Regions from separate parts of the Parabacteroides sp. Y3-G-102 genome, predicted to be linked through region 1. Evidence: riboswitches for the same ligand, from Rfam matches in the RefSeq annotation. Region 1 holds a riboswitch; each other region holds the start of a gene.
The links. A riboswitch is a leader RNA that binds a small molecule or an ion and turns the genes downstream of it on or off. The one in region 1 is predicted to bind cobalamin.
Positions count from the first base shown of each region.

Region 1 (7,209 bases):
AAGCGGGAGTGATGTCAAATCCGGTCTCGGTAGGGACACCGTTCGCCGAGCCGCCTAGACCCGATACGATGTTACGTAAGCTACGGTCGTTTACGTCAAGAACCCGTTTCCATTTGATCTCCTTTAACCCCTCGCAGGTGTTGCGAGTCTGATAAATATAGTTATCCAATAAAGCGGTAATCATATTGTGGGCGGAAGTAACCGCATGAAAATCCCCTGTAAAATGCAAGTTGATGTTTTCCATAGGAAGCACTTGGGCATATCCACCTCCGGCAGCACCACCTTTCATGCCGAAACACGGGCCAAGAGACGGCTCACGTAAAGCGACCACCGCTTTCTTCCCTATTTTATTCAGACCTAAAGCCAGACCGATCGAAACCGTAGTCTTTCCGATTCCCGCTTTAGTGGGAGTGATAGCGGTCACTAAAATTAAATTATGCTGGTCCATTTGCTTTTTATCGATCAAATGGATAGGAACCTTGGCAATATACCTGCCATAATTTTGTACTTCCTCACGAGGGATACCTAACGTTGTCGCAACTTCCTTAATTTTACGCAAGTCTGTTTCTCTTGCTATCTCAATGTCCGATTTCATGTGCTTTATGTAAGTTTATATAGTTTGAACAAAGTAAATCTAATTTATTATAATAACAAAATGATACGGAACAAGGTTTTCCCCCTTTATGGAATAATAAGATTGTGTTATTTTGATATTTTTGTGCGAAGATGGCGATGATCTTGCTTTTTGTGATAGCTGTTAGGCTTGAAATTAAACTTTTTGTAAAGTGAACTTTGCAAAAATCATACGTTTTGCTTGTCGCACTCTTAAAGAATTATAAAATAGTCTTTAAAATTATCCATCTATGATAATTTGATTAATTTTGTGGTGTCGCAACGATAAAAAGAAAGATAAAATGATTTGAGTGTGATAAATTGAAACAGATAAGAGATTAATAACATTAGCAATATAATATGTAAATTTAAGGTTATGTCAACAGTAAGATTTAGTCAGGTTACATTTGCTACTAAATCGTGGGTAGCAGAAGCATGGGAAAAGATGGTAGTGGAATTGTTTAGCGGCCGTGTCGTAGCGGAAGTCAAACAATTGGATGAAGTATGTGAATCAAAGTGGGAAGTAGAATTGAAGAAGCTTCAAAACGAGGTTCATTCTTTATGTCATCATGCGATCCATCAATTGCTCCCGATAGCCGGCTCTTATCAACAGGCATTACTGGATGACGTTGCCCAAGCCTATACGGTATACGCTCCGGAAGAAGCAGAGTCTATCTTCAACCGGGGAAACCAAGCGATCGAGGATATCAAAGGGCATGTATCGGGTATTCGCTACAACGCTTGTAAAATGCGTGAGGCGAACCGTAAAGTAAGCGAGTTGGAAGATATGCACGCAAAAGCGATCATGTACCATAATTCAGTGAAACCTTATATGGATACACTTCGTTTCCATATCGATCAGCTTAAGCATATATTGCATGTAGCGTAATAAGATGGGCTGTCCGGGTTTGGTTACTCTCCGGGCAGCCTTCTTCTTTTAGCGAGGTTGGATAATCAGTAGGGAGAAATAGGGGAAATCCTTGGAATGTATAGTGGCGATATCAGTAGTATAATATTCTTTTCCTGTTCCTACATTCTCGAAATAATGAAAAACCGCCTTATCCGCATACTGCCGGATACAAGTATGAATAGCCTCTTGGCAACCCGGTAATTTCATGATGACGATGATCATTCCATTTTCTATTTTTGCCGAAAGTTCATCGAACGACGCAGTCCCGGGGATTACATTAATTTGCTCCTCTTGTTTTACGATATGTATCCCGGCCAAGGCACCTGCCGCTATAAATGCCGGAATTCCTGCGATTCGATCTACCGGGATTCCTGCTTCCTCGAATTTATCGTATACATATTGTATAGATGAATAAAAACCAGCGTCTCCCTCGGCGACGATCACGATTTGTTTTCCTTTCAAATATTCAGCTTGGGCATCCAGAAACAATTCGTTATAAGCGTTTAACGCATCTGTCCGTTCCTTACTCATTGGCAAAATAAACGGATGGATCAAGGATTCGTCTACCTCAATAGCTTTCAATATATCCGTCGCCCGAGATATGATTCCATGCTTGCCTTGTGTAGCAGGACAATAGATAATATCAGCCTTTTGTAATGTTTTAAGCCCTTTCAGCGTAATTAATTCCGGATCACCGGGACCTAATGAGACGAAGTGAATAGGATGATTCATGTGTATCTGTTTTTATTTGAAACGCAAAAGTCCTTAAAATTGCGGATGTATACAAATATTCTTACTACTTTTGTCGCTGTAACAGGCTCCGCTTATCTCTTTTTCCGGGAGGCGGATTAAAAGGGAACCGGGTGAGAATCCCGGACAGACCACGCTGCTGTGAACTTCTAAACATTCGGACAATACCTTGGCCACTGGTTTCGTAATCGGGAAGGCGTCCAGAATGGAAGTAAGTCAGAAGACCTGCCGGTTCATAAATAAATGTTGCTGTCCCGTGGAGCAGGACGAGAGTAACTGTCAATGATCAACTGTCAATTAAACAAGGATTATGAATAAGTTTATAGCGGGTGGATGCTTGCTTTTATCGGTATTGACTTTATCATGTACTTCAGGTATCCGTGAAAAAGGAGAAATAGGGAAGACGGCTTCCGTAGAGCAATCCGCATTCTCGCAAGAGCAGGTTAAGCCTTTATACGCCCAAGGATTCAAGCTTACCTATGCGGATCAATATGTCTTGGCTGATATTCAAGATCCTCAAAACGAGGAAAGCACCACGTTTCATTATGCGTTCGTAAAAAGAGGTTCGAAACCCACGGGGATTCCCGTTGATTATACGATGATAGAGCTTCCCATCCGAAGCGTTATCTGTATGACTTCCCTGCAATTATCGAATTTTATTAAATTGGGTGCTTTGGATAAGGTCGTTGGGATTACCAGTACACGGCATTTGTTCAATAAAGAGATGAACGAACGCCTGAAAGAAGGTAAAACCGCAAAGATCGGTATAGAGGGAAATTTCGATAACGAGGTTATCATGAGTATGAATCCTGATTTGATCCTTGTATCGCCATTCAAGCGGGGAGGCTATGAGACGCTGAAAGACGTGGGTATCCCCTTGATTCCCCATTTGGGTTATAAGGAGACTACGCCATTGGGACAAGCTGAATGGATCAAGTTCATAGGCTTGTTGTTAGGGGTAGAGAAAGAGGGCAATGAGCGTTTTGCCGCCATTGAGAAGAGGTATAATGAATTAAAGGAACTTACGGCGGATGGCAAGGTTAAAAAACGTCCGATCGTTTTTAGTGGCGAGTTACGGGGTGGAAACTGGTATGCCGTAGGAGGAAAGAGTTTCTTGGCACAGCTTTTCAAGGATGCCGGCGCTGATTATTTCTTGAAAGACGATGAGCGATCCGGTGGTGTTACATTAGACTTCGAGACGGTCTATAACCAAGCGGACGATGCTGATTACTGGCGTATCGTGAATAGTTTCCCGGGAACGTTTAGCTATGAGGCATTGAAAGAGCAAGATCCTCGTTATGCGGATTTCCGTGCGTTCCGGGAGAAAGGGATTATCTATTGTAATATGAAGAACACGCCGTTTTATGAGAGTATGCCGACAGAACCGGAGATCGTCCTAGCGGATTTGCTTCATATCTTTCATCCGGATTTATTACCGGATCATGAGCCGGTCTATTATTCTCGACTTAAATAAGGAACACTGATGAGACATTCAAATACCCTATGGATGCTGGCGATTGTCACGGCTATTTTTGTTCTAATCTTTTTGAATTTGGTGTTGGGGTCAGTCTCTATTCCTCTTCAATCGGTTTGGCATATTATCTGGAATTCAGGAAATGAGCCTATTACATGGCAGAATATTATCTGGAAATCCCGACTACCACAGGCATTGACAGCGTTGGTAGCGGGAGCAGGCTTATCCATCAGCGGCTTACAGATGCAAACCGTTTTCCGTAATCCATTGGCCGGACCTTCGGTCTTAGGTATCAGTTCGGGAGCGAGCATGGGTGTCGCTTTTGTGGTGTTGTTAAGCGGTAGTTTAGGGGGCGTTGCCTTGAGTAAACTTGGTTTTATGGGGGAGATCGCCTTATCGATAGCGGCCGTGATCGGTTCCTTATCCGTGATGGCGCTGATCGTGTATGTTTCCCAAAAGGTAAAAGGAAATGTCACGTTGTTGATTATCGGTGTGATGATCGGTTACGTGGCAAACGCCGTGATCGGTGTACTTAAATTCTTTAGCGTCGAGGAGGATATCCGTGCATACGTGATTTGGGGATTGGGTAGTTTCGCCCGTGTTTCCGGTAATCAGATGACGTTGTTCGTGATTCTTATGACAATCTTGATCCCTCTCTCGTTCCTGCTTATCAAGACCATGAACTTGATGCTTCTTGGGGATAGCTACGCACGCAATTTGGGACTTAATATCAAGCGGGCCCGTTTGTTGGTTATCACCTCGGCCGGGGTCCTTACGGCGATTGTCACGGCTTATTGCGGACCTATTATCTTCTTGGGGCTAGCCGTTCCGCATTTATGCCGGGCCATATTTCAAACTTCCGACCATCGGATTTTAATGCCTGCGGTCTTATTCGCAGGTGCGGCGTTGGCGTTGATCTGTAATTTGATCGCCCGTATGCCGGGGTTCGAGGGAGCGTTACCTGTCAACTCGGTAACCGCTTTAGTAGGTGCTCCTGTAGTGGCTTCGGTATTATTTAGAAAACGAAAGAATGAATTGAACGAGTAAGATGAAACAAGATACGATTCATATTAACGGACTTTCGATCGGTTACCATTCTAAGAGTAGTACAAAGCTGGTAGCTAAAGGTATACACTCTACGATCTATAGTGGTGAATTAACCTGTTTGCTGGGTGCTAACGGGGTGGGGAAGTCTACTTTATTGCGCACGTTATCGGCTTTCCAACCTAAATTAGATGGGGAAATATTGGTCCTAGGAAAAGATATAGATGCTTATTCCGATAAGGAATTGAGCACCACGATCGGTGTCGTGCTGACCGATAAATGTGAGATCCGGAATATGTTGGTACGGGAATTGGTCGGGATGGGACGTAGCCCGTATACCGGCTTCTGGGGCAAGTTGAGCAAGGATGATAAGCGGATCGTGGAAGAATCCATCGCCCTTGTCCGCATTGAGGAACTAGCATCCCGCATGGTCCATACCTTATCGGATGGAGAACGCCAGAAAGTGATGATCGCTAAGGCGCTCGCTCAGGAGACTCCGGTTATTTACTTGGATGAACCTACCGCATTCCTTGATTTTCCCAGCAAGGTAGAGATTATGCAATTACTCCATCATCTAACCCGGAAAACGAATAAGACGATATTTATGTCCACTCACGATTTGGAGCTGGCTCTCCAGATATCGGATAAGATCTGGTTAATGGACAAAGCGAATGGTATCTCTACCGGTACCCCCGAGGATTTGGCATTGAGTGGTCATCTAAGCAATTTCTTCGCCCGGAAAGGGATTGTTTTCGATAAGGATACCGGATTATTCCGTATAGATAATCAATTCTCCCGACAGATCCGCCTCGTTGGACATGGCCAGAAATACGCTATGGTGCGTAAAGCGCTCCAGCGAAACGGAATTTTGGCGAATCGGGAAGTGGAATCGAATATCTGGATTGAGACTGGCGATTTAAAGACCACCCACTTTATCATCCATGAGACTTCCGGCGGTACCTATATCACCCAAACGATAGAAGAATTACTTGCCTATTTTGATACTGAAAAATCATAACTATGAAATTTTCAATTCATAACTATGTTTTTCTTCATTCATAGTTATGAATTTTTTCCATTCAAATCCATTGTTTTAAAGTAAGCTAGCTTCGTCGGCTTTCCTGTAATTGCTTGAAAGATACATACAACTTTAATTCCACCATTCCTGTCACTTCTACGGCTGTGTGGAGTACAGGTGTTGTATAAGCATACGAAATCACTGATTACAGACAATATAAAACTCCTACTTGATTATTGTGAGCGGTTCTATGACCGTCAATTCGAAACGCGGGAGAATGTGAATCAATTCAACGTCATGTAACAATATGAAGTTTGCATGTATGGATCTTTACACGGTTCTTCCGTCGGGAATCGTGCTAGCTCGTGCGTGCCTTTCCGGACAGTAAGTCCTAAATGTTAAATGAGTAGTGAGATGTAAAGAGACAAACGGTAAAAAAAACGATAATGTAAAATGAATCGAAAAATAGAAGTGATTGAGAATAAAGAAGTAGGGAGAAAAAAAATGTCTCTTTCTTACGTAGAAAGAGACAACTTTCAGAATGACGGATAAATATCCGTTTTCGGGTGTAAAAGTAGCTCAAATTGCTGATAAAGGCAAGGAGAGTGCTTAAATCTTTTATCAAAATTTAAAAAGACAAACAATAGTGAGCCGTCGAGCGTGACGTGCCTTGTCCTATTAACATTTCCAAGGGATTGAAAAACAGCGGATAAAGAGCGATTTCTCTTTATTGTCTCTTTCTACGTAAGAAAGAGACAGCGTGTTTGAAGCAAAAAAATGTGAAATGTAGTAGTGAAAAAGCACGTGCAGGTATGGAGGTCATAGGAATAAAATTACAAAAAGCAGTATTGATCATGATGTCAATAGTATGGATGTTAGGAATGTCAAGTTGCGAGGATCGTCTCGATACGCCCCGTCCATCTACGGGTGGAGGCAAGACGGTGGAGGTATCCTTATGCGTGGGTATCGCCGACGAGGTGGATGCCGGCTCTTTGGAGGCTGGACCACCCACGACTAAGGTCATAGGGAGCGGTGGAAAGGCAGGCTTCGACGTGCGGTTGGTACCCGCCAGCCGTACCAAGGCTGGGGGAGACGATGCTTTGGCTACCGTCAAGCCGGATAAACTTTACGGCTTGGAGGTCTGGCAATATGATACGAACGGTAATTTCAAGTCGGGGAAAGGGCTAAGCATTGGAGATGTAGAGATCGGTTCCTCATTCACGGTAACCTTGGATGCCTTGACCGATTGCCAATTGGTGATAATCGCCCGAGGCAAAAAAAATTCCACCTACACAGTCGGATCCCTTAGCGGGAAAAGTCTTTCCGAGGTACAGGGCACGACTGCCACCGCTTCCGCTATCGAGGGCATAACCGCCAGTGCCTACGAAACGGATAAGTCTG
Region 1 is NZ_JAMOKU010000021.1:37,603-44,811, reverse strand. It holds gene NBH16_RS12130 (formate--tetrahydrofolate ligase) at 1-595, opposite strand, end outside; gene NBH16_RS12125 (hypothetical protein) at 989-1,501, shown strand; gene NBH16_RS12120 (precorrin-2 C(20)-methyltransferase) at 1,550-2,254, opposite strand; cobalamin riboswitch at 2,321-2,519, shown strand; gene NBH16_RS12115 (ABC transporter substrate-binding protein) at 2,583-3,746, shown strand; gene NBH16_RS12110 (iron chelate uptake ABC transporter family permease subunit) at 3,756-4,793, shown strand; gene NBH16_RS12105 (ABC transporter ATP-binding protein) at 4,795-5,808, shown strand; partial or broken gene NBH16_RS23555 (AraC family transcriptional regulator) at 5,995-6,093, shown strand; gene NBH16_RS12100 (DUF4906 domain-containing protein) at 6,663-7,209, shown strand, end outside.

Region 2 (7,209 bases), on a different contig from region 1:
TAAGGAGCTTCCACTTCGGCTTTATGACGGGCGCTGCACTTGTAATATACCGGGACGTGATTAGAGTTCGTATAATAATCCCGATCCGTGATACCCGGAAGCGATCGGAACTTCTTACGATCTTTTCCCGTGAACTTGCCGGACAAGCCTTCAGCCGGAGTTGCCAGTACGCTATAATTGTGTTGATATTGCTCAGAGAATTGGTTGGCGCGATCCCGGATATACGTAACGATCCTTATGCCTAAGGCCTGCGAATCCTCATCTTCGCCATGATGCTTCCCGGTAAGGGCTACCAAGCATTCGGCCAGTCCGATAAAGCCGATGCCCAAGGTGCCTTGGTTGATAACGGAGGCAATCGAATCGTTAGGCTTCAATTTTTCCGAGCCTAACCACAAGGAAGACATCAACAACGGGAATTGCTTCGCGTAAGCGGTTTTCTGGAACTCCATACGCTCATGCAACTGACGAGCCGTAAGTTCCAGCATATGATCCAGTTTAGCGAAAAATAGGGCGATACGCTCTTCCTTATTCTCCACTTGCATGCACTCGATAGCCAATCGTACGATATTGATCGTCGAGAAGGATATATTACCTCGTCCGATAGAAGTTTTTGGTCCGAAACGATTCTCGAATACACGGGTACGGCATCCCATGGTCGCTACCTCGTGGATATAGCGCTGAGGATCGTCCTCTTTCCAATCCTCGCTTTGGTTGAAGGTCGCGTCGAGATTCAAGAAGTTCGGGAAGAAACGACGGGCGGTGACCTTGCAGGCCAATTGGTAAAGATCGTAGTTACGGTCTTCCGGCAGATAGCTTACGCCTCGTTTCTTTTTCCATATCTGGATCGGGAAGATAGCGGTCTCGCCGTTACCTACGCCTCTGTAAGTGCTTTTTAATAACTCCCGGATGATGCAACGACCTTCCGCCGAGGTGTCGGTCCCATAATTGATGGAGCTGAATACCACTTGGTTACCTCCACGGGAATGGATCGTGTTCATATTATGGATAAAAGCCTCCATCGATTGATGTACACGGCTTACCGTGCGGTTGATGGCATGTTGTATGACGCGTCTATCACCGCTTAATCCATCCAAGGTCTGTGTCTGGTAATCGTCGATAGGCTTATTATATAAGTGGGAGAAATCCTGTCCGTATAAATCCTCTAAGGTCTTTACTTCCTCGATAAAGCTATTACGTACGTAAGGAGCTAGGTAGAAGTCGAACGCCGGTATCGCCTGTCCGCCATGCATCTCGTTTTGGGCGGTCTCTAGAGAGATACAGCCAAGGATACTGGCGGTTTCGATTCGTTTAGCCGGACGTGATTCGCCATGGCCGGCAGAGAATCCGTATTTCAGGACGCGATCCAACGGGTGTTGTACGCAGGTCAAGCTTTTAGTCGGATAATAATCTTTATCATGAATATGGAGATAGTTGTTTGATACGGCTTCCTTGACCTCTTCGCTCAATAAATAGTCATCGACAAACGGCTTGGTGGTCTCGCTGGAGAATTTCATCATCATGCCGGCGGGTGTATCGGCGTTCATATTCGCGTTCTCACGGGTGATGTCGTTGGATTTGATATTGATAATCTCCAAGAACATATCCCGTGTTTTCGCCTTGCGGGCTACGCTTCGCTGATTTCGGTAAGCGATATATTTCTGCGCTACGTCCTTCCGGCTACTGGCCATCAATTCCAGTTCCACGGCATCTTGAATCGCCTCTACGGTCATTTGAGGTTCTCCCTTGAATGAGATATGATCTGTGATCTGGCGAATCAGTTGCATATCTTCTCCCTTATCTGTATGCAACATGGCTTTACGGATAGCGGTTACTATCTTCTCCTCGTTGAAGCCAACGATACGCCCGTCCCGTTTAACAACTGTCTGTATCATGATGTCGATTAATTTGTGATTGATTATGCGTGCAAAGGTATCTTATTACACTATATGATTTTCTTTTTGGAAAACTTTTTGCTGATTAAATTATGTTAAGGTGTTAATTTGTAGTGCGTTGTGAAAAGTTTTGGAAAACTTTGTGTCTTGTATGATTGCTTTTGTTTTCCTTTTTGGCGATGTGATGTGTTATAAGCTTCTCTTTGTAAAGCTTTTAAAGAACATAAGCCGGGATATATTTTTGTTTATATAAAATAATTCATACTTTTGCCCCCGTTTTGGTGATGACGTAAAACCATCCGGTTTCGTCATAAAGAGGGAATCCGGTGTGAATCCGGAGCAGTGCCCGCTACTGTAAGCTTTTGTAAAGTAGAAAACATTTCTCATACCACTGTCTGTAAAAGACGGGAAGGTCGTTTTCTACGAGGTAAGTCAGGAAACCTGCCAAGCGTTTTTATTGCTGTTTTTCTCGGGGTCAGGAAAGCGGAAATATACATAATAACAAATCGTTTATGAAAAGAAAGTGTTTGTGCGCGGCTTTAGCTGTAAGTTGTGCGATAAACGTATCATTTGCGCAGGTACGTTTACAGGGTAAGGTCGTGGATGAAAGTAATGAACCAATTCCGGGCGCGAATATCCGCGTGTCGGAATCCTTGAATGGTACAACCACGGATGCCAGCGGAAAATTTGAGCTGAACCTTCCCGATGGTAGACATCGTATTCGTGTGACTTACCTTGGCTATGAGCAAGGCGTGTATCAAACGGATCACTCGGAAAAAGATGTCGTTATTAAGCTGAAAGAAAAGTATGTGAATATCGATCAAGTGGTGGTAACCGGTACCGGTTCGCATCGCCGCATGAGTAATTCCCCTATTCCCGTGAAAGTGCTTACGGGAAAAGACTTGAAAGAGGCGAGCGTAACCAATTTCCAAGATGCGATGACCAAGCTGAATCCGAGTATCGTATTTATGGAAAACGGACAGGGGGCTACGATGAATATGAACGGATTGACAGAGAAATACGTGGTTATCTTGGAAAACGGTAAGCGTTTGGCCGGCGATGATACCTATTCCCGTATCGATATGTCTAACGTAAAGCGGGTAGAGATCTTGAACGGGGCCGCTTCCGCTTTGTATGGTAGCGACGCGATCGCCGGCGTTATCAATATCATCACGGATGATTCCCGCAATAAGGTGAACGTGACGAGCAATAGCCGTTATGGTAGCAAGAACCAATTCTTGCAGTCGGTCAACGCGGACGTGAATGTAGGGAAGTTCGGTTCATATACTTCTTATCAATATCAACGGGCCGATGGTTGGCAATTAAATCCCTATACGGAGAGTAAAGGCGAGTTGGTTCCTACCAATAAGCAAGCTTCCGAGGGATTTCACCGGAACGTGATCAACCAACGTTTCACGTACGACGCTACGGATCGTTTGTCTTTTTATGTGCGTGGCACTTTCTTCGGACGTTCCAGCGATCGTCCGATGCCGATGGATAAAGTGAATACGACCAACTATGATATGAGAAAAGAGACGTTCACTTATGGGGCGGGCGCTCAATACATGATTAATAAGAACTCTTATTTGAACGCTGATTATCTGTCGGACAATCATAGTACGTATAAGGATTTCTTTGATGGAAAGAAAAGCGGAGAGAGTGATATGACGAAACGGATTCATTACCATAACTTGAATGTCAAGGGAATCTTTCGTTTGGGCAAGTATAATAAGCTTTCGGCTGGTACGGAGTTCATTAAAGAGTTACTGAGTAGCGAGACGGATAACATAGCGGGTAAAAGTATGTACACGACCGCGCTTTATGCTCAAGACGAGATCAATATCAATGAGCATTTCCAAGCGTACGCGGGTTTGCGCTATATTTACCATGAGAATTTTAAGAGTTATGCGACTCCTAACGTGGCTTTGCTGTATAAGGTAGGCGGTTTTAATTTCCGCGGATCGTATGCGGCTGGTTTCCGTACACCTGAATTGAAAGAGCTGTATACGGAATCGGAGAAGAAAGCGTCCGGAGCGACTCGCCTTACGATCGGTAATCCGGATCTGGACCCGGAGAAGAGCGACAATTTCACGTTGAGCGCTGAATATACGATGCGGTATTTCTCTTTGTCCGTATCCGCTTTTATGAATAACGTGCGTAGCATGATTAACTATAAGATGTTGGATACGGCGGAACGGGATGCTTATAACACTGCCCATGGTACGGACTATGATGAGATACAGATGCGTGCGAATATCGATAAAGCGAAGATCAAAGGTATTAACGTGACCTTCAATAGTTATCTGGGAGCGGGCTTTACCTTGAATGGTGGCTATAGTTTCATGGATGGAAAGAACGTATACGAGGATGAACCTTTGGATAAGACCGTTAAGCATAGTGGTACGGTAGCGGCTATGTGGTCTCATACTTGGAATAAGTATAAGCTGAACGTGAATTTTAACGGACGTATCCAAGGGGAACGTTATTCTACTTCTTATGGATACGCACCGAAATATTCCTTGTGGAATCTCAATACGAGCCATACGTTTAGAGCCGGCGATTTCTTGTTGGAACCGGGAGTAGGTATCGAGAACCTTTTTGATTATGTAGATGATCGTCCCTTTAATTACAATTACGCTACATTGACCCCGGGCCGTACCTATTACGTCAGCCTTCTGGTCCGTTTCAAGCAGTAAACTGTCACATGTCAACTATTAACTAATATAATAATGTATAGGGGATTTTTACGATCCATGTTTGTTTGTTCACTCCTGCTTGGGCTCGCCTGTTCATTATGGGCGAAACCCGGGCGGGAGTTTTACGCTTCCGATATCCGGGAGAGCATGGAAAAGGGAGATAAGTTAGCGATCTTGATGGTACATTTCGGGAGTGCTTACCCGGAAGCTCGTACCCAAGTACTCGATGTGATGAACAAGCGTGTCAAGGAGGCTTTCCCAGACGTGGAAGTCCGGCAGGCTTATAGCGCCCGTAGCGTAGTGAGTCGGTTGAGGGCGCAAGGTGTTTGGGTTCAGTTGCCGGCGGACGCCTTGGTAGAGTTGCGTGATCAAGGGTTTACCCATGTGATAATCCAACCGACTATCATTATAGAGGGTGTGGAGATGGAAGCGATCCGCAAAGAGGCGGAACAGCGAAAAGGTTTGTTTAAGGATTTGCGTGTAGGTAATCCCTTGTTATATGATGATACCGATTATGAGGCGGTGATGAAAGCGGTTTCCTCACCTTCTGGAGTGACTAAAAATGGGGCTAAGTTATTGGTGGCGCACGGAACTTATCATGCCAGTAACTCGGCTTATGCGAAATTGGGGTATATGTTCCAGACCAAAGGAATGAAAGATTATTATACCGGAACCCGTGAGGGTTTCCCTACGATCGAGGATGTAGGTGAGCAAATGCGCCAAGCCGGTCATAAGCGTGTGCAGTTGATTCCTTTTATGTTCGTACTGATTCGAGGTACGGAAAATACGGTTACGGATTTCTGGCAGAAAGGGCTACGTCAACAGGGTTTCGATGTGGATATTTATTTAAAGCCTCTAGGTGAGAATCCGGCGATCCGGTCTTTATTTATCGATCACATCCGTTTCGCCATGAAATATAAACGGGCGACGATTTTTGATCGAAAGAAATTATATACACACTGAACAATTGAAAATTGAGAATTGAAAATTAGTGAGTACTTACTGAACCAATTTTCAATTCTCAATTCTCAATTATTTACTGGTAGTCTTCTCCGGTTTCCCAAGCCTCCGCATCATTATATAATGCTTTTAGATGGTTCACCCAGATCTGACGAACAGCGTCGTAATCGCCTAAGCCTATGATCTTACAGTTCTCTAAACTTCCGTTATGGCTTTCTTTCGTGTCAATCTTGAAGCCCATCTTCAAAAGTTTTAGTCTCCAGCAAGCGTCGGCGTTAGGAGCGGCAGCGCTGAAATCATCATCCTCCTCGATACCCCAAAGGTCATTATGCGCATGGTCTCCGGCGATAGACATGAACGGAGCTAAGGAGATCGTGATCTCTTCCGGTTTTAAGTTATGATCCTCGCAGTATTTGGTAAGTTTGGAATAGACACATTCCTCATTAGGTTCGCCTTCTTCCGGCCAGAACAACATATCTCCGTAATCAACGGTACCTACGAATACATTTTTGTTAGCGGCCAAGGCTTGCATAGCCTCTTCTGTTTCCGTGTATTTCGTATTTGCGTTATAGTTTTTATCCGGGTTACCATGTCCCATTAATAAAAGGATGTTCTTGTTATCAGCCAATTTATCACTGTAGTGGCTGTATAGGACTTTCGCTACGGCTTCCACATCATCCTCGTCGTATACCAAACAAGGGCTTTTTACGACTTGAACACTCGGGAAAGACTCGATCATGAATTTCTTCTTCACGTCCGTATTCATCAAGCTTAGGTATTCCTCACCCGGGATGATGTGTAAGGACTGTACCGCTACCTTCTTGTAACCGGCATTTCCTAGAGCTTGTAACCAAAGGTCCGGTTGGTAACGTGCGATACCGGTCTCTGCCTCTACACGATTCACGCAAGTACGGGAGGTAAATGACAAATAGATGTCCGCATCGGGAAATGCGTTCTGGAAATCGGCCAATGTTGCGTCGTAAGTCTTGATAGACTCCTTGAATGTGCTACCGAATGTACACAACAAGATCGCCGTGTCATGTTTCTTACTTGTCTTTACGACTTCTTCCGCCGGGTTTGCGGTATTGTCGTCGTCTCCATCATCACAGGAGGTAAAAACTGCGCTTGAGGCAAATAGACTCGCCGCAAGCAAAAGGTACTTAAATTTGTTCATCGCATTTAACTTTTAAGATTGTTTATAGTTTATGTTTATTCTGAAATTTCACGATAAAGGAGGCGTACCAAGTCCGTCCGGGAGACGTAGTTCCACGATGGCGTCCGAACGGGGTACGATCCACATAATCGAAGATATTATCGATACCGACATTGATATCTAGGTTCCATTTTTTCTTTTTCAATACGTTATGACGGGTATTCAATCGCCATAGCTGATAACTTTTTCCATCACCGTCCGTGATATAAAAGCGGGTGGATTGGTATCGGCCGAACAAGGTGACATCCAATTTATACTTTTTCCACGCATGGTTCCATGCTAGTTTCCAATTGGCATTATGGAATGAGGTTCCGTTGATCGGGGTGTAGAGCATATAATTCGGGTCGGCTGGATCATCCGTATATTGCGCTTTGGCATCCGTATAGCTATAGCCTCCACCAATAGCCAAGGAAGATAGGATTTGATAGGTGAGCGATATATCTCCCCC
Region 2 is NZ_JAMOKU010000039.1:38,541-45,749, forward strand. It holds gene NBH16_RS17465 (anaerobic ribonucleoside triphosphate reductase) at 1-1,892, opposite strand, end outside; cobalamin riboswitch at 2,154-2,355, shown strand; gene NBH16_RS17470 (TonB-dependent receptor) at 2,405-4,588, shown strand; gene NBH16_RS17475 (sirohydrochlorin cobaltochelatase) at 4,622-5,551, shown strand; gene NBH16_RS17480 (sirohydrochlorin cobaltochelatase) at 5,625-6,722, opposite strand; gene NBH16_RS17485 (TonB-dependent receptor plug domain-containing protein) at 6,745-7,209, opposite strand, start outside.
Region 2: another riboswitch for cobalamin. It lies ahead of NBH16_RS17470 (TonB-dependent receptor); the one in region 1 lies ahead of NBH16_RS12115 (ABC transporter substrate-binding protein).

Region 3 (7,209 bases), on a different contig from region 1:
TACGGGCCCGCTGTGTCGAGGCTGGACTTAACGTATATATGAGTATCGCCGCGGCCGCTTTCGTATCCACCTGCTTGGCATACGCATCCTCCTTCTCCGGGCTATCCGACACTCCTTATCATCCATTATTAGCCTGCGCTTTATTTATCGTGCCGGGCGTACCCTTGATTAACTTCGTGGATGATATGCTAGACAATCATTTGCTTGTCGGCATCACCCGGGCCTCCAATACGGTCATGATGGTAGCCGCCATGACTTTCGGTATCGCATTCGCCATGCGGGTACTTGTCATGAATGATGTCGAGATAGATCATAAGTTCAGTGAATTAAATATGGTTCCACATGACCCGTACTACATATATGCATTAGCGGCAGCTATCTCCGCCATAGGCTTCTCCATGATATTCAATATTCAACGCCGATTATTATGGGTGGTAGCCGTAGGAGGTATCATTGCGGTATGTACCCGTAACTTTGTGAACTTCGAATTAGGTTATGGTCCTGTGATCGGCTCGTTTATGGGAAGCTTCGTAGTCAGCCTCCTTGCCGTAAAAGCGGTTCATTGGTGCCATGTTCCCAATCACGTATTGACGATTCCATCTGTCATTCCTATGATTCCGGGAGTACTCATGTATCGCTCATTACTGGCATTTATAAACCTGCATGGAGTAGTCGGTGAGGTCACAAACGCATTCTTCAACGGGATCAATTCCGCACTCATCATTCTTTGTATCTCACTCGGTGTAGCTGTCCCGAACATCTTCGCCCGTCGTTACATCGCCAAAGATCGCCAACGACATTTACAAGAGGAACTGGAAAAGCGCCGGGAAAGAGGAAAGTTCATTGAATGGTGAAAAAACTTTTCCATAAAGATTAGTCCGGGAAAAACTATCGCATAAGGATATGCCAAATTGTTTAACACGTTCAATATATTTAACATATTTCATTAAAAAAAGCCCTATCAATACTATACTTTTGTGATGTCTTGGTGATAGACGTTGCATTCTGCAAGTCTATAAAAGGGAATTTCGGTTAGATTCCGGAACAGAGCCCGCTACTGTAAAACCCGTAAAGAGGAAAGCTTCTTCATGCCACTGTCTTTTCTAAAGATGGGAAGGTCGCTTTCCGGGTTAGTCAGGAAACCTGCCAGATAAAAAAAGAAATAGATTCTCCCGGGATTTGGGGAACTAGTGGAACGATTACATTAGAGATGTAAACTGCGTAATTAATTTTTATACATTATGAGACACTTTTATTTGTTCCTGCTAATTGTTAGCGGGATTGTTTTGTGTGGCACCCGGACGGTCGCTCAAAGTAGGCCATCCGAGGGAAGTTCCAGAGTCATATCCGGTACGGTCGTAGATGAAGACAACAAGGCGATGGCAAACATTGTCATTTACATTAAGGGTACGGATATACGGGTTATTTCAGATACGGATGGGTATTTCTCCTTATCACTAAAGGACACGAAGGACCACGTACTAATCACCAACAGTTACAACACCGTCTCGGCGATCCGGGATATTCCCGCGGGAGAAGGAAATTACGAGATGGAGATTCAGTTATCTTACAAACTATTAGGATTACCCGAGGTAGATATCGTCGGGGCAAAACCACAGAGTTATAACTCCGACATCGCTAATTCGGCTACCCGTATGGATATCCCCGTGATGGAAATACCCGGAACCGTAGGCATAGCGACCCGGAAATTATTGGAAGACCAACAGGCTACCACCATGACCGAGGCCGTAAGGAACCTGGGCGGCGTGAAAGGCGGACCTTCCGGCGAGGCTTCCAACATCAACGAGGTCTTCTCTTCCCGTGGTTTCTCCATGACGAACTCCCGTAACTATTTCAGGAACGGGGTACGATACCTAAAGTTCTCGAACGACGCGCTATCCAGTATCGAGCGTATAGAGATCCTCAAAGGCCCGGCATCTGTCCTTTATGGAGCGGTAGAGCCCGGAGGTATCATCAACTTTATCACCAAGCCGACCTTATATACGCCCCGGTATGGCGCTACGATCAGATACGGCAGTTACGACTATAAGCAAGCCTCTATCGACATTTCCGGCCCGCTGAACACCAAAAAGACCATCCGTTACCGCTTGAACGGAATGTATGAAGATGCCGACAAATTCAGGAAACCGCAAAACAGCAAACGATACGACATCACCCCAGTCATCGACATTGACTTAGGACGCAAGACCACCCTTAATATCGATGCCGATATCTTCCGGGATAAAAGGACACAGGATCCGGGCGTTTTGCATATCAACAATGAGGTGATAGATAACGGATTCAAGACATTCCTTGGCGAACCGTGGGCCTATGGCAAGTTTACCAATAATAGCGTTGGTTTCCAGTTGACCCACCGTTTCAACCAGAACTGGTCATTCAGAAGTTCCGCCCGCCAATATTTCACGCATGAGGATCGTCTGTATTTCCAGATGAAAACCCCTCAGAAGGACAGCACGATTACCCGCCGTTTGGCACATTGGGACGCAAAAATCAATTATACCAATGTATTGGAGGAATTGAACGGCAGCTTCAAGACGGGCTTCATCCAGCATAAAGTAATAGCGGGCTTGGAATACGGATGGCTTACCAACCGAAGGAAAGTAAAAGGGAATATGTACACCCCGATTAGTTATGTTCATCCGGAATATTCCGAAGAACCAGTTGATTTCGAGATGGAACAGAGTACAGACTTACGTATCACCCAACGTACCTACGCAATCTATCTACAAGACCAAGTAAGCTTTTCCGATCAATGGAAGTTATTGCTTGGTGCCCGTGCGGACTGGGTGAACGATAAACAAGATAATTATATTAAGGATAAAAAAACGGATGAAAACAACTTTGCCATCTCGCCTCGTGTGGGTCTTGTTTATCTGCCCATGCCCGACTTGAGCCTATATGCTACCTACAGTCAGTCTTTTGTCCCTCAATCCGGGCAAACGAAGGATGGCGAGGCATTCGACCCGATTACCTCTAAACAATGGGAAGCGGGAGTCAAGAAATCATTCTTCAACGATCGCTTGAGCACCGGCCTAGCCTTCTATACCTTGTCGAAGACCAACTTGCCGACGATAGACCCAGAAGACGAGGAATATAAGATACTGATCGGCAAGCAGACCAGCAAAGGTATAGAGTTTTCGGTAAACGGAGAGATCACTCCCAGTTGGAGCGTAGCCTTCAATTACGCATATACGCATGCCGAGGTAACGAAAACGAACGACGAGACCTATCCCGTAGGTACGCAACTGGCCAATATCTCACCAAGCCAGTTCAACCTATGGACCTCCTACCTAATCCGTAAAGGCCCGGTTAAAGGCTTATCTTTCGGCGGTGGTTGGTACTTCCAAGGTAAATCCTACGGAAACATGGCACATACGATCGATCTGGACGCCTATCATCTGGTTGACTGTTTCGTGGCTTACAAGCGCAGTTTCTACAAGATCTCGGCGAACTTGAAAAACGTATTCAACCAAGAATATTATACCGGATCCCAAGGGAACTATCTTTTATTCCCCGGCTCGGCCAGGACGCTGATGGTTATGCTAGCGGTCAACTTCTAAAAAAGGCACAAGACATGTCGCATAATTCGATCATTAGAAAGATCATAGTAAAGTTACATTTATACACCGGACTCATATTAGGGCTAATAATAACCCTAATATGCCTCTCCGGCACAGCGATCGTGTACAAGCCGGAACTTGAAAAACTATCTGTCAAGGATATCGCTTTTGTCAAGCCAGCCTCCCGAACCGTGTCGCCGCAAACTTTGCTAGAGAACGTAAGGCACGAATATCCACAAGCTAAGATCAATAATATGGTCTTATACGGAGGCGAGGATTGCGCCTACAGTTTCCGTACTACATTCCCGGATGAGAAAGGCCGTATCCAGATCTATGTCAATCCCTATACAGGGGAAGTTACGGGAGTGGACAGATACCGGCATAAGGTTTTTCAATGGTTATACGACTTTCACGTGAACCTGCTATTGAAAAAGCAAGGAGCGACCATCGTCGCCTTATCGGGATTCCTGTTGATTTTCCTAACTCTCTCCGGCTTTCTATTATTACCCAAGCGTCGTATCTTCTCCGTGCACCGAAAGATGGGCTTGAGAGCCAAGCTTTTCAAGTCGCATTCCATCATAGGTATATGTACATCCCTCTTTTTGCTGGTCATCGCTTTTACCGGCTCTTATTTCGGGTTCAAGAAAGAATATCAATCTTTCTTTGAATCCATATCCGCAGGAAAAGCAGTCGCACCGGCACCAAAAACAGATAAATACACAGGTGATTGGGTATCATTGGATTCCGTTTTAGCGACCGCCCAAGAAGAGTTCAAAGAGGGAACCCCGACAATGATCTTCTTCCCGAAAGACAACACGTCTGTCTTCTCCGTACGGATGTATCAGGAAGGGGACTTCGAAAGAACGGGAAGCAACCATATCTACATCCATCCTATCACCGGAAAGGTCGTCGCCACAAACCTATGGAAAGACAAACCGGCCGCCGAGAAGCTTGTCCGCTCCATGTACTTTGTCCACTTCGGCACTTTCCTCGGGCACTTCTCCAGAATCCTATGGATCCTCATAAGCCTAGCCGTACCGTTTCTCTATTTCACTGGTTTTTACATTTGGGTTATTCGCCATCGGCAGAAACAATACCCTTTCCGGAAAACATAAGTCCAGGAAATCTCATCGCATAAGGAATTTTTATATATTTGTAGTATTGTGTAATATACGAAAAAAGAAATGTCATGGAACGAATAACGATTCCTTATGCGGTAGCGGATTTTATAGATTTACGGGAGCGTAAGTTCTATTATGTGGATAAAACGAGCTTTATCCCCGGATTGGAGAACTACAACGCCCCGGTCTTCCTGCGTCCCCGTCGTTTCGGGAAAAGCCTACTCGTATCCACTCTTGCCTGTTACTACGATCGCACCAAGGCCGATCGTTTCGAGGAATTGTTCGGCGGCACTTGGATCGGGGAACACCCGACGGAGGAACATAGCCGCTACATGATCGTACGCTATGATTTCTCCGCTATGGCCATGGCAGATGACATGGAGGGGTTGGAGCGGAATTTCAACCGCTTGAATTGCTCTCCCGTGGAGATCATGGTGACACACAACCGGGACTTATTCCAAGACTTCCAGTTTACCACCAAAGGCAATGCCTCCCAAATGCTGGAAGAGGCCTTGGGGTATGCCCGTGAGCATGACCTCCCGAAGGTTTACATATTGATAGACGAATATGATAATTTCACCAATCAATTATTAACCGCCTATAAGGATCCGCTCTATGAGCAAGTAACCACGAAGGACAGCTTCCTGCGTACCTTCTTCAAGGTAATAAAGAAAGGTATTGGCGAAGGCAGTATCCGAACTTGTTTCTGCACGGGTGTCCTTCCCGTAACGATGGACGACCTGACGAGCGGGTACAATATAGCGGAGATCCTCACCTTGCAGCCACGCTTCCTAAATATGCTGGGATTTACCTATGAGGAGGCCAACGCTTACCTAAGGTATGTCATCGACAAATATGGTATGGGGCAAGACTCCTTTGAGGAGCTTTGGCAACTCATCGTAAATAATTATGATGGTTATCGTTTCCGTCCGGGAGCCGAGCCTTTGTTCAACTCTACGATATTGACTTATTTCTTTAAGAACTTCGCGGCGCTGAATGGCTTTATCCCCTCTGAACTGGTCGATGAGAACCTGCGTACCGATATCAGCTGGATCCGTCGTCTGACCCTATCCATGGAAAACGCAAAAGAAATGCTTGATGCTTTGGTTATCAATGATGAGTTATCTTACAACATCGCCGACCTATCCAGTAAGTTCAACAAGAAGAAATTCTTCGATAAGAACTTCTATCCGGTCAGCCTCTTCTATCTGGGCATGACCACGCTGAGGAATAATTACCGTATGGTGTTACCCAACCTCACGATGCGCAGCATCTACATGGACTATTACAACGAGATGAACCATATAGAAGGTGGCGCTCCCCGTTATGTACCCACCTACGAACGCTTCACGGAAGACCGCCGTTTCGAACCGTTGGTACAAAACTACTTCGAGCAGTATCTCGGGCAGTTCCCGGCGCAGGTATTCGACAAGATCAACGAGAACTTCATCCGTTGCTCCTTCTTCGAGCTTTGCTCACGCTACTTGAGTAGTTACTATACGTTCGCCATCGAACAGAACAACTCGGCGGGCCGCTCCGATTTCGAGATGACCGGCATACCCGGCACGGATTATTACAAAGACGATCGCATCGTGGAATTCAAGTATTTCAAGGCGAAAGAGGCCGAACACATGCTGGCGCTAAACGATCCTCGCCCCGAGGACGTGGCGCAAGTACGTGCTTACGCCAAGGATACCAAACTGAAATTCCCTATATATAATGTACGCTCGTACATTGTATATATCTGCGCCAATAAAGGATGGAAATGCTGGGAGGTTACCGAATAAATAAAGCCTAGCCGTACCACTCCTCCATTTCACGGAGTTAACTTCATCGGTAAAGTAAGTTAACTCCATCGACGAAGTAAGTTAACTCCATCGACGAAGTAAGTTAACTTACCAAATCGGGGTTTCCCTATCAGATAAGAATCCACTAACCAGAAGTAAATATTCCGGCAAATTCCGATTCTCGGACCACTTCATCTCTATACCGAACAACTCCGAGGTAGTACGTCCCAGATCGAACCCACAGGCTTCAAGGGAACGACGAATCCGCGAGGGGTAGCGGCAAGCCTTACCAGATCTACGTGCACACTCTTCCCAAGGGCAAAGGATACAACTACCGGCATAAAACGCCCGTCCATTATATTCCTCCTCCAACGCAAGAAGACGTTTATCCAATCGGCTCCTTTCCCGGTGCATCAACTCTTGCCCCGCTTCCACCGCATCCGGTACATCCAATACGACAGGAGTAATCCGCGTACAAACAATCAATAGATTCCGAAACCCGGATAAATAGTCCTCCGAATCATTAAAAGGCGGACAACTCCAACTGTTTCCATACCTACGACACTCCCGGCAATAGGCCATGAAACGCCGCTCATCCCGATAACGTAAGATATAATCATCCACAGGGATGGTTCTTGTATAATCGTAGCTTTTATATTCGATCATATGAAAAGAAAATTTTCTTGTAAAGAAATAAAAAAATCAGCAACTACATACATT
Region 3 is NZ_JAMOKU010000039.1:23,116-30,324, reverse strand. It holds gene NBH16_RS17435 (threonine/serine exporter family protein) at 1-854, shown strand, start outside; cobalamin riboswitch at 969-1,165, shown strand; gene NBH16_RS17430 (TonB-dependent siderophore receptor) at 1,242-3,581, shown strand; gene NBH16_RS17425 (PepSY-associated TM helix domain-containing protein) at 3,596-4,696, shown strand; gene NBH16_RS17420 (PD-(D/E)XK nuclease domain-containing ATP-binding protein) at 4,771-6,489, shown strand; gene NBH16_RS17415 (DUF2284 domain-containing protein) at 6,598-7,155, opposite strand.
Region 3: another riboswitch for cobalamin. It lies ahead of NBH16_RS17430 (TonB-dependent siderophore receptor); the one in region 1 lies ahead of NBH16_RS12115 (ABC transporter substrate-binding protein).